One region of the Paenibacillus sp. FSL E2-0178 genome, then DNA from elsewhere that is predicted to be linked to it. Evidence: riboswitches for the same ligand, from Rfam matches in the RefSeq annotation. Region 1 holds a riboswitch; the other holds the start of a gene.
The links. A riboswitch is a leader RNA that binds a small molecule or an ion and turns the genes downstream of it on or off. The one in region 1 is predicted to bind cyclic di-GMP.

Region 2: another riboswitch for cyclic di-GMP. It lies ahead of MHI42_RS22040 (flagellar assembly protein A); the one in region 1 lies ahead of MHI42_RS17970 (collagen-binding domain-containing protein).

Annotation. Positions count from the first base shown of each region.
Region 1 is NZ_CP151953.1:4,140,036-4,144,420, forward strand. It holds gene MHI42_RS17970 (collagen-binding domain-containing protein) at 1-1,923, opposite strand, end outside; cyclic di-GMP riboswitch class I at 2,006-2,098, opposite strand; gene MHI42_RS17975 (hypothetical protein) at 2,948-3,322, shown strand; gene MHI42_RS17980 (ASCH domain-containing protein) at 3,789-4,211, opposite strand; gene MHI42_RS17985 (hypothetical protein) at 4,253-4,385, opposite strand, start outside.
Region 2 is NZ_CP151953.1:5,058,766-5,063,150, forward strand. It holds gene MHI42_RS22035 (DMT family transporter) at 1-278, shown strand, start outside; gene MHI42_RS22040 (flagellar assembly protein A) at 346-1,971, opposite strand; cyclic di-GMP riboswitch class I at 2,074-2,167, opposite strand; gene MHI42_RS22045 (isochorismatase family cysteine hydrolase) at 2,687-3,370, shown strand; gene MHI42_RS22050 (ABC transporter substrate-binding protein) at 3,425-4,385, shown strand, end outside.

The DNA.
Region 1 (4,385 bases):
CGTTGGCGTTGGTGTTGGTGCCGCTGTTGGCGTTGGTGTCGGTGCAGCCGTTGGCGTTGGTGTTGGTGCTGCCGTTGGCGTTGGCGTTGGTGTCGGTGCCGCTGTTGGCGTTGGTGTCGGTGCAGCCGTCGGCGTTGGTGTTGGTGCCGCCGTTGGCGTTGGTGTCGGTGCAGCCGTCGGCGTTGGTGTTGGTGCCGCCGTTGGCGTTGGTGTCGGCGCTGCCGTTGGTGTCGGTGTTGGTGCAGCTGTTGGCGTTGGTGTCGGCGCTGCCGTTGGTGTCGGTGTTGGTGCAGCTGTTGGCGTTGGTGTCGGTGCTGCCGTTGGTGTCGGTGTTGGTGCAGCTGTTGGCGTTGGTGTCGGTACCGCTGTTGGCGTTGGTGTCGGTGCAGCTGTTTGCGTTGGTGTCGGTGCTGCCGTTGGCGTTGGTGTCGGTGCCGCCGTTGGCGTTGGTGTCGGTTTCACTGTCGGCGTTGGTTTCACCGTCGGCGTTGGTTTCACTGTTGGTGTCGGTTTCACTGTTGGTGTCGGTTTCACTGTCGGCGTTGGTTTCACTGTCGGCGTTGGTTTCACTGTTGGTGTCGGTTTCACTGTCGGTGTTGGCTTCACTGTCGGTGTTGGCTTCACTGTCGGTGTCGGCTTCACTGTCGGTGTTGGCGTCGGAGTGCACTTAGGTGTCGGCGTTGGCTTCACTGTCGGCGTCGGCTTTACCGTTGGTGTCGGCGTCGGCGTCGGCTTCACTGTCGGTGTCGGCTTTACCGTTGGTGTTGGTGTCGGCTTCACTGTCGGTGTTGGCGTCGGAGTGCACTTAGGTGTTGGCGTTGGTTTTACCGTCGGTGTCGGTTTCACCGTTGCTGTCGGTGTTGGTGTTGCGGTTGGTTTTACCGTCGGTGTCGGTTTTACCGTTGCTGTCGGTGTTGGTGTCAGTGTTGGAGTTGGTTTCACCGTCGCCGTCGGCGTTGGCGTTGCAGTCGGTTTCACTGTTGGTGTCGGGCTTGGTGTTGCGGTTGGTGTTGGCGATGGGCTGGGTGTTGGTGTTGCGGTCGGCGTCGGACTTGGCGGCGGTCCATCTCCCTCGTATGTTCCAAGGTGCATTTCTACTCCGCCGCTAAAAGACTTGGCAATTAGCGTTCCGTAAAGCTCTGCACCGGAATAATTGACATCCGCCTTAGGCGCCAGTATCGTTCCCAAGAAGGTCGTATACGCAATATTCACCTTGGTCGCTTCGTAGAAATTGAACAACACTTGACTTGCTCTACCGTTATTCATTGCGAAACTTGGTACATTGACCGTAGCTCCACTTATGTTAATAATTAACGTGGCATTCTGGGCAATGTTGAATTGAATATTGTTTGTATTCGCCAGCGTTGCCGCATCCAGATGAACTACGTTGAAAAGATCCGGCGCACTTATTGTAAGTGTTCCATAATTATTACCAACTTCTTTCGTAGCGGACAATGCCCCGTATGCTGCAGAACGCGAGATCAGATACTGCTTCTCAGCCGGGAAATCAATCGGGCTTCCCTGCTTCTTCGCGCCTATAATGTTCACACTAGGCTCATTGGCTTCAATGGTGTCCCCATACACAACGTTTCCGTAGATTTCTCCGCTGCCCGAATGTTTAAACTTCTTGCCGGCAACGAGTACGTCGGTGGCTGAAGAATTCCTGTAGGCCCTGGCTACCCCGTAACCTCCAGAGAGAGTAATATTCCCCCCCGCTGCAAGACGGCCTTCAATTTGATCATTGCCTTGCGTGAAATCGTCAAAGATAAAAGCATTAAAATTCCCGGCAATCCCCAAGACCGGCGTTGGATTGTAAGGCACACCAGATGTTGCCCTCACCTCCGTCCCCCAAGTAAAGGCGCTACTTACGGTCAGTACGCCCGCCAGAATAAAGGCGGCCGCTTTTCGCATTTTTCTTCTCAATAATCTACACCTCCTATTCAACTATTCTATGAAATCGCCGCAAAACTATAACAAAAAAAAGGCCGCCACGAAGGGTTAGCTTCACGGCGGCCGGACGACCATAGCCCGGACTTAAGGGGCATCAGATTCCTGACTTTGCGTCCCGCTCTTTCGAAACGGTTTGCGTTTGTACATGATTGATATGAAATTGGAAAAGCTTATGTAATACCCAACTGAAATCTGTGATATTTGTTACTTTAGAACTAACTTCAGTTTAGATGCCTAATGGCATATTGTCAATATATTTCCAATTCATTTCACAGCTATTTTTTTGATAAAAAAATATTGATAAACCCTTTATATATAAGGGTTTATACAAGATGAGAATATAACTTTCTGACGAAAAAAGTCGATAATCCCGCTAATTCGCCGCAGTATTTTTTCCTTTTCACATAGCTATTTCTTACAATTTTAAATATTAAAATTTAGTATTTTAGTCCTATTCCTTCCCCCTTCCCCCAACTCATCTCCGCTTAAGCAAAGCTCACCATGGTAAACGTGAAGAAACGGGCGCTATCCCCTTTAAGGATACCGCCCGTTTTCCGTTCATACCGGAGAGCTCTTTTATAGTAAGGGCTCTATGATATTCATATATTTTCACAAAAACTGGCGCCTAAGCAAACCCTGGCAGCAGTCTTTAATCGACAGTTCTAGGGAGTTTGCGTAGAGGGCTGAAAATCTGCACACGCAGGAATCCATTTTTAGAGCAGCTGAATCCAGCCAATCATTGACACCCAGAGCGGAACGCTAAGGAATAACCCGAATAATAAACCGCGGCGGAGATTTCCTTCATGACTCATTGCCATTCTCCTTTTAAACTGATTTATTTTTAATCTTTATTATTTCAATTTTAATATAAAATAATTTTTCCTATTTTATTGTGAATTATGTCACATTAATAGCCCTCTTTTTTAAATACTATTGATTTTTTTTGAACTTCGGGTTAAATTACGAATATACGTTCTCATCAAAGGGGGTGAGATTGATGCACAGAGCTGAGAGCCAGGACAATATGCTGGTGAAATCGTATATCTTGCTGCCGCTCATTTTATCCGCCTTTGAACGCGATGCTTCCATCCTATCCGCAGAGCTGCGCACACCCGCTCCTTACCTGGAGGTTGTCCGGACAGCGGCGGGCGCAGCCATAGCCGACCTGCGGAATGTCCGCACCGAGATGAGAGCCCGTGGTCTGAAGGTCTATGCACAGCAGCAGCTGGAAGTTGGCATTGAAGCCAAATTTGTCTGCAGGGGTTACCATGAACGGATGCTGCTGCTGGATGATGTCATTACCGCCCAGTCTACTATCCGCATGCGCAGATATCTGGGTCTTGGCACTCCGGATTCAACCGCCTTGAGATGAACAGCATTCTGGCGATGTTAATTCTCAGCGTTTCTCCCCTCATAAAAAAGAGGCCCGCCATGATCGGCAAGACCTCAGGGTACCATATTACACCGGGGGATGTTTGGTAACCCCAATATACATCCCTTACCTGAAAATAAGCTGATACCCAGATAAAGATTACATTAAAATCGTCCAATACCCAAGCGTGCCGCAGATAACCACAGCCGCTACGGGATACAGGATCTTCCGGCTTACCTGATCCTTAAACACAATAAACAAACAAAGCATACAAAGCCATGCGATAAGAAGGCTGCCCATCTCTTATGCATACGCTCCTTCCCGGCAATTCTGCCCTGGCTCCCGCAACATACCGCCGCAGAGTCCGCTTTCCTTATATATAAGAAGATTACCCGCTGAATATCCCTATCATACCCGCTGACAGCTGATCTGCATGAAATTTTTATTTATTTGGCCACAAACGGATTCACCACTCCTGCTCAAGAACGGGATATTCCCAGAAACCTAAGCGCCCTTTGGCAGGTATAGGATGAGCCAGCGCAACTACCCCTTCCAGCTTCCAGGCATACCGGCCTTCTGCATAATCACCGAACACATATTCATTCCCGCCCGGCCAGCTCTGCTGCGCCTGCTGAGGCGTAACCCCACAGCAACCGGCCAGCCGGCTGGTCGCAAGGATTACTCCGGAGGGCAGATTATCCGCGGTGTAGCCGTGCCGGGCAAGCACTGATTGATACGGCTCCGTCTTGCATATGGCCTTATCTACCTGCATACCGGCATGGATGGCTAAATCCCCCCGGTAAGACGTCGGCCAGGAACGGGTCTCGATCTGTTTTTCACCCAGCGCAATTAAGGTGGCCCAAGGCTGGCGAATCGTCAGACACTTCATACAAGGCTTGCCTCCATTCCAGAAAACACATAATGTCCAGTTTACACGCAGCTTCCCAGTTGTTCAAAAACTGTATGAGCAGCTTCATCGACCGGTATGTAGGCCTCAATTCTTGGATATAGATGATGGCCCGCGGAAATATGAATTTGCTTGTACCGGATAGGAACCAACTTA
Region 2 (4,385 bases), 920 kb from region 1:
ATACACTGTTCATCGCGGTCTTCGTGATTGCGCTGGGCTGGTTGGTATACTTCAAGCTGATCAATGAAGGAGAGGCCGGCAAGGTAGGCTCGTTCACCTTTCTGATTCCGCTGATTTCCATCGGCTCCAGTGTAGTCTTATTGCATGAACAGATTACGTTGAATCTGGTCATCGGTATGCTGCTGATTGTGAGCAGCATTATTCTGGTGAATGTCAGGCTGGGCCGGAATGCCGGGAGTGTCCTGCAGACCCCGGTACCCGGTCTGGGTAAGGAATAAACAAACGGCTGCTCCCTCAGAAGAGGGGCAGCCGTTTGTACTTGTCAGGGGTTACATTACAGCAGGCTTAGACCGTTTCTGCGTCCGCGTCCCGCAGGATCAGTTCTCCGCCGGACTCCAGGATACTGTTATGGGAACGGGCAATATTAATGAAGACATGCTCCTCCTGGAGCAGTTCAATGTCTTCACACAGATTACGCAGCAGCCGGGAGAAGCTGTTCAGAACACTGTCAGTGATAAACTCGGTGAACTGCCCCGGATGGGTAAAAACCTCCAGCATCTGCTTGAGCTGATCCGTACCGGGCTGGGGGGCCCCTTCCATGCACAGCAGTGCGGATTTAAGATCGCTGATCAGGCACTCTATATGGCTGTACTTATCCTCCAGCAGCAGCATAACCACCAGACCGTATTTCACGGATTGCTGGCGGGATTCTACATTCTTGGCCAGCAGCCGGGCGGCTTCCCGCAGTCCGCCAACTTCAGTCAGCAGAAGACTGGAGAAGCGGTGCAGGCGGTGCTGGTGTACCCCGGCAAGTCCGGTGTGCAGGCTGCAGCCGGTTACTTGACCGCTTATATAGATACTGCCTGTAGCCGTAATTGTAGATTGGCAGACGTTGCCGTAGATATACACATTCCCTAACGCCTCAATACACATAGGGCCTTCAATATCTGAGGGTACGACGATGTCACCTGCAAACATAATCTCACGGGCTGTTGCCGCCATTTCCTTGGTGATGAGGCATAGGTCCGGGAAATCGCAGGTTGTGACGCTGCCGGAGTCTCCGCAGATGCGGGGTCTGCCCGTACGCAGAGCCGCGATCTCCCCGTTTGGAAGCAGCCGTGCATTGTCTCCGGCTGCGAAATAAATATCCTGCGGTGGAGGTGGAGGCAAGATGCCTCCTTCTACGTCGAATCCGGGAATTCCCTCTTCGGGCGGCAGCTTGCGGGCGAATACCTCTCCCTCTCTGGCGAAGGGTGCTCCCGGAAACCGCAGATAATCTAAGGAATCTGCAGCTTCCGCAGTTCGTCCCTCCCGGAGCATTCCATTGCCTGTGAGCGTATGCTCCGGGAGGGATAGCTGCAGCCTTGATTTCTTGCCGGGCAGCGGGGCTCTCCCTTCTGCGATACAGACAGGGAGATATGTAGGGTTGTTCAGTTCGGCGTATAGGGCCGGGATATTCAGATTCCGCAGAATGGAGCGGTTATCCAGCGAAGAAAGAATCTGTTCTATGGTGAGCGTGGACAGCAGCATCGCCCGGTTAGGCTCAGCCCGGACTGCGGCTTCGAAGGAAGCCGGGCAATTGACCAGATTCCAGGCGTACTTCTCTGCACGGTACAAGGTGAAATGCACTTTGAGCTTGTCAGGTGAAACCGTAATCTGATACTGTGGCTTCTCGCAAATTTCCCAGGTAATATGATCCGCTGAGGTCACCTCAGTAGGCTCTGTAACGGTCTTCCAGTTGATCTTCAGCACTACAGGATGAACAGCGGAGATCCGGGCGGGCTTGCCGCCAGAGAGCGGGGGAGTAATGAAGATCTGATTATTCTGCACAAGGATAATTCCATCCTTATCTCCATTCATCCCGCCGGAAGTCCGGCCCTCCACAGAGAAAGAATCCAGGAATCCGGTCCGTTCAAGCATCAAGGATTCCACGAAATCATATCGGGTTGGTTCGATGAATTGCTGCGGCATTATCTTAACCTCGCTTTTTCGTATAATCAATGGCATTCGTACAGAAAAGAGCATCATAAAGCCTGGGGGATCTCCCGGTGACTGATGGCTTACGTGGTCTCTATTGGCAGCCTGGCGACCATAAACGCGGATTCTCAGCATTCTTAGGCCCATTGCTTTGCGTCCTACCCTTTCAGGAAGTTTGCCTTTAGAAATAGATCAATGATATACACTCAGCATGAGGCGATTTCAATCGACTGTAATCGACAAAAAAGGTCATAACTGGTTCCTGCGCTGCAGGAACTTCTGCAAACAAGCTTAATTCTAGTACTTAAGGAGCTATTTTTCAACTGTATTCTGCCAATTTATTAATAATCTTGAAATGTGCAGCTCTATATTGCTTGAAAAACTGGTTTCCCAGCGCTTACAGCTTATGGGAGGAGTCTGCTCTGCAAGAAAAGCCGGATCTTTGAGCTGGAGAACGGACTGCTGCTGAGGCTGCCTGCGTTGGGCGGCTTTTTTTAATATATGAATGGAGTTAATCCGGGGTTTATATGTAATGTTCATGTTATATATGTAGAATAACACAAACAATTAGCACATTATTTCGTAATAAAAACGAAGACATTGCAAATTTGTTGTAATATAATCTAACAAACAGCAGGAAAAATTAAATTAATGTTAATAAACATAACATTAAATATATGCATTGAATTCTGGAAGGGGAGCATGAACCATGCAGATTACAGCAGCACCTTACACCTGGCCCTATGACGGCGTCCTTGATCCGGCGAAGACGGCACTGATGATTATCGACATGCAGACGGATTTTTGCGGCAAAGGCGGTTACGTGGAGCGAATGGGCTACGACCTCTCATTAACAGCCAGAGCGATTCAGCCGATTGGGCGGCTGCTGGCACGCATCCGGGAAATTAACGGATTCACCGTTATCCATACCCGGGAGGGCCATAAGCCGGATCTGTCCGATCTGCCGGCGAATAAACGGTGGCGGAGCAGACAGATCGGCGCTGAGATCGGCTCGGAAGGACCGGCGGGACGGATTCTCGTACGGGGCGAGCGCGGCTGGCAGATCATTGATGAACTGGCACCTATACCGGGAGAGCACATTATCGACAAGCCGGGTAAAGGCAGCTTTTATGCTACGGACCTGGATTTAATATTGAAGAATAAAGGGATTACCCATCTGATTCTGACCGGAATCACGACGGATGTCTGTGTACACACGACGATGCGCGAAGCCAATGACCGCGGTTATGAATGTCTGATCCTGGAGGATTGCACGGGTGCTACGGATTATGCCAATCATCTGGCAGCGCTCAATATGGTCAAAATGCAGGGTGGTGTCTTCGGCAGTGTGAGTGATTCGCAAGCGGTGCTGAAGGCGCTGGAGCAATTCTAGATACAAATTACGAATGACCAGTATTCCAAATAACATCATAACGGGGGAATCACCATGTGGAACAAGTCCAGAACCAAAGCGCTTATCCTGCTCACTTCACTAATGCTGCTCATTACAGCCTGCGGCAACAATTCGGATACCGGCAAGGCAGAGGGACAGGGGGCGGAAGGCTCCGGTGAGCTTAAGAAGGTTGTTCTGAGGTTGAAGTGGATTCATCAGGCGCAGTTTGCCGGGTTCTATACCGCCGTTGAAAAGGGCTTCTATAAGGAAGCGGGGCTGGATGTGGAGATTCGGCCGGGAGGCTCGGATTTTCCGGCGGTACAGATGGTCGCTTCGGGCAGTGAGGAGTTCGGGGTAACCGGTGCTGACCAGATCATTATTGCCAGAGAAAAAGGCGTACCGGTTAAGGCGTTATCTGCGATATACCGCAAAACCCCGTTCGTAATGTTCACGCTTAAAGAATCCGGTATCACTACAATGGAAGATCTTGTCGGCCAAAAGGTGGGCATCAAGCTCGGCGGCAATGAAGAGCTGACCTTCCGTGCTATGGAGAAAAGCGCGGGCATTGAAACCTCGCAAATCGAAGAGATGCCGATCAAATATGATCTCAGCCCCTTGTTGACCGGCCAGGTCAAGGCATGGCCCGGATATGTAATTAATGAGGTGCTGGCTGTGCAGGAGCAGGGCAAGGAAGTCAATATTATCGACCCGAACGACTATGGCATCAATTTCTATGCCGACACTCTGTTTACCACGGAGTCTGTGATTGAGAAGGATCCGGAAATGGTCCGGAGTTTCGTACAGGCCTCCATGAAGGGCTGGGATTATGCGATGGAGCATCCTGAGGAAGCGGCGGAATTCGGCCTGAAATATGGAGAAAAGCTTGATCTTGCGCATGAAGTCAGCATGATGAAGGCCAGCATTCCGCTGCTTGAGCCGGAGAAGCTCCCGCTCGGCTCGATGGACGAGGCGGCGTGGGAGACGCTGCAGCAGAATCTTATCGATCTGGACTTTG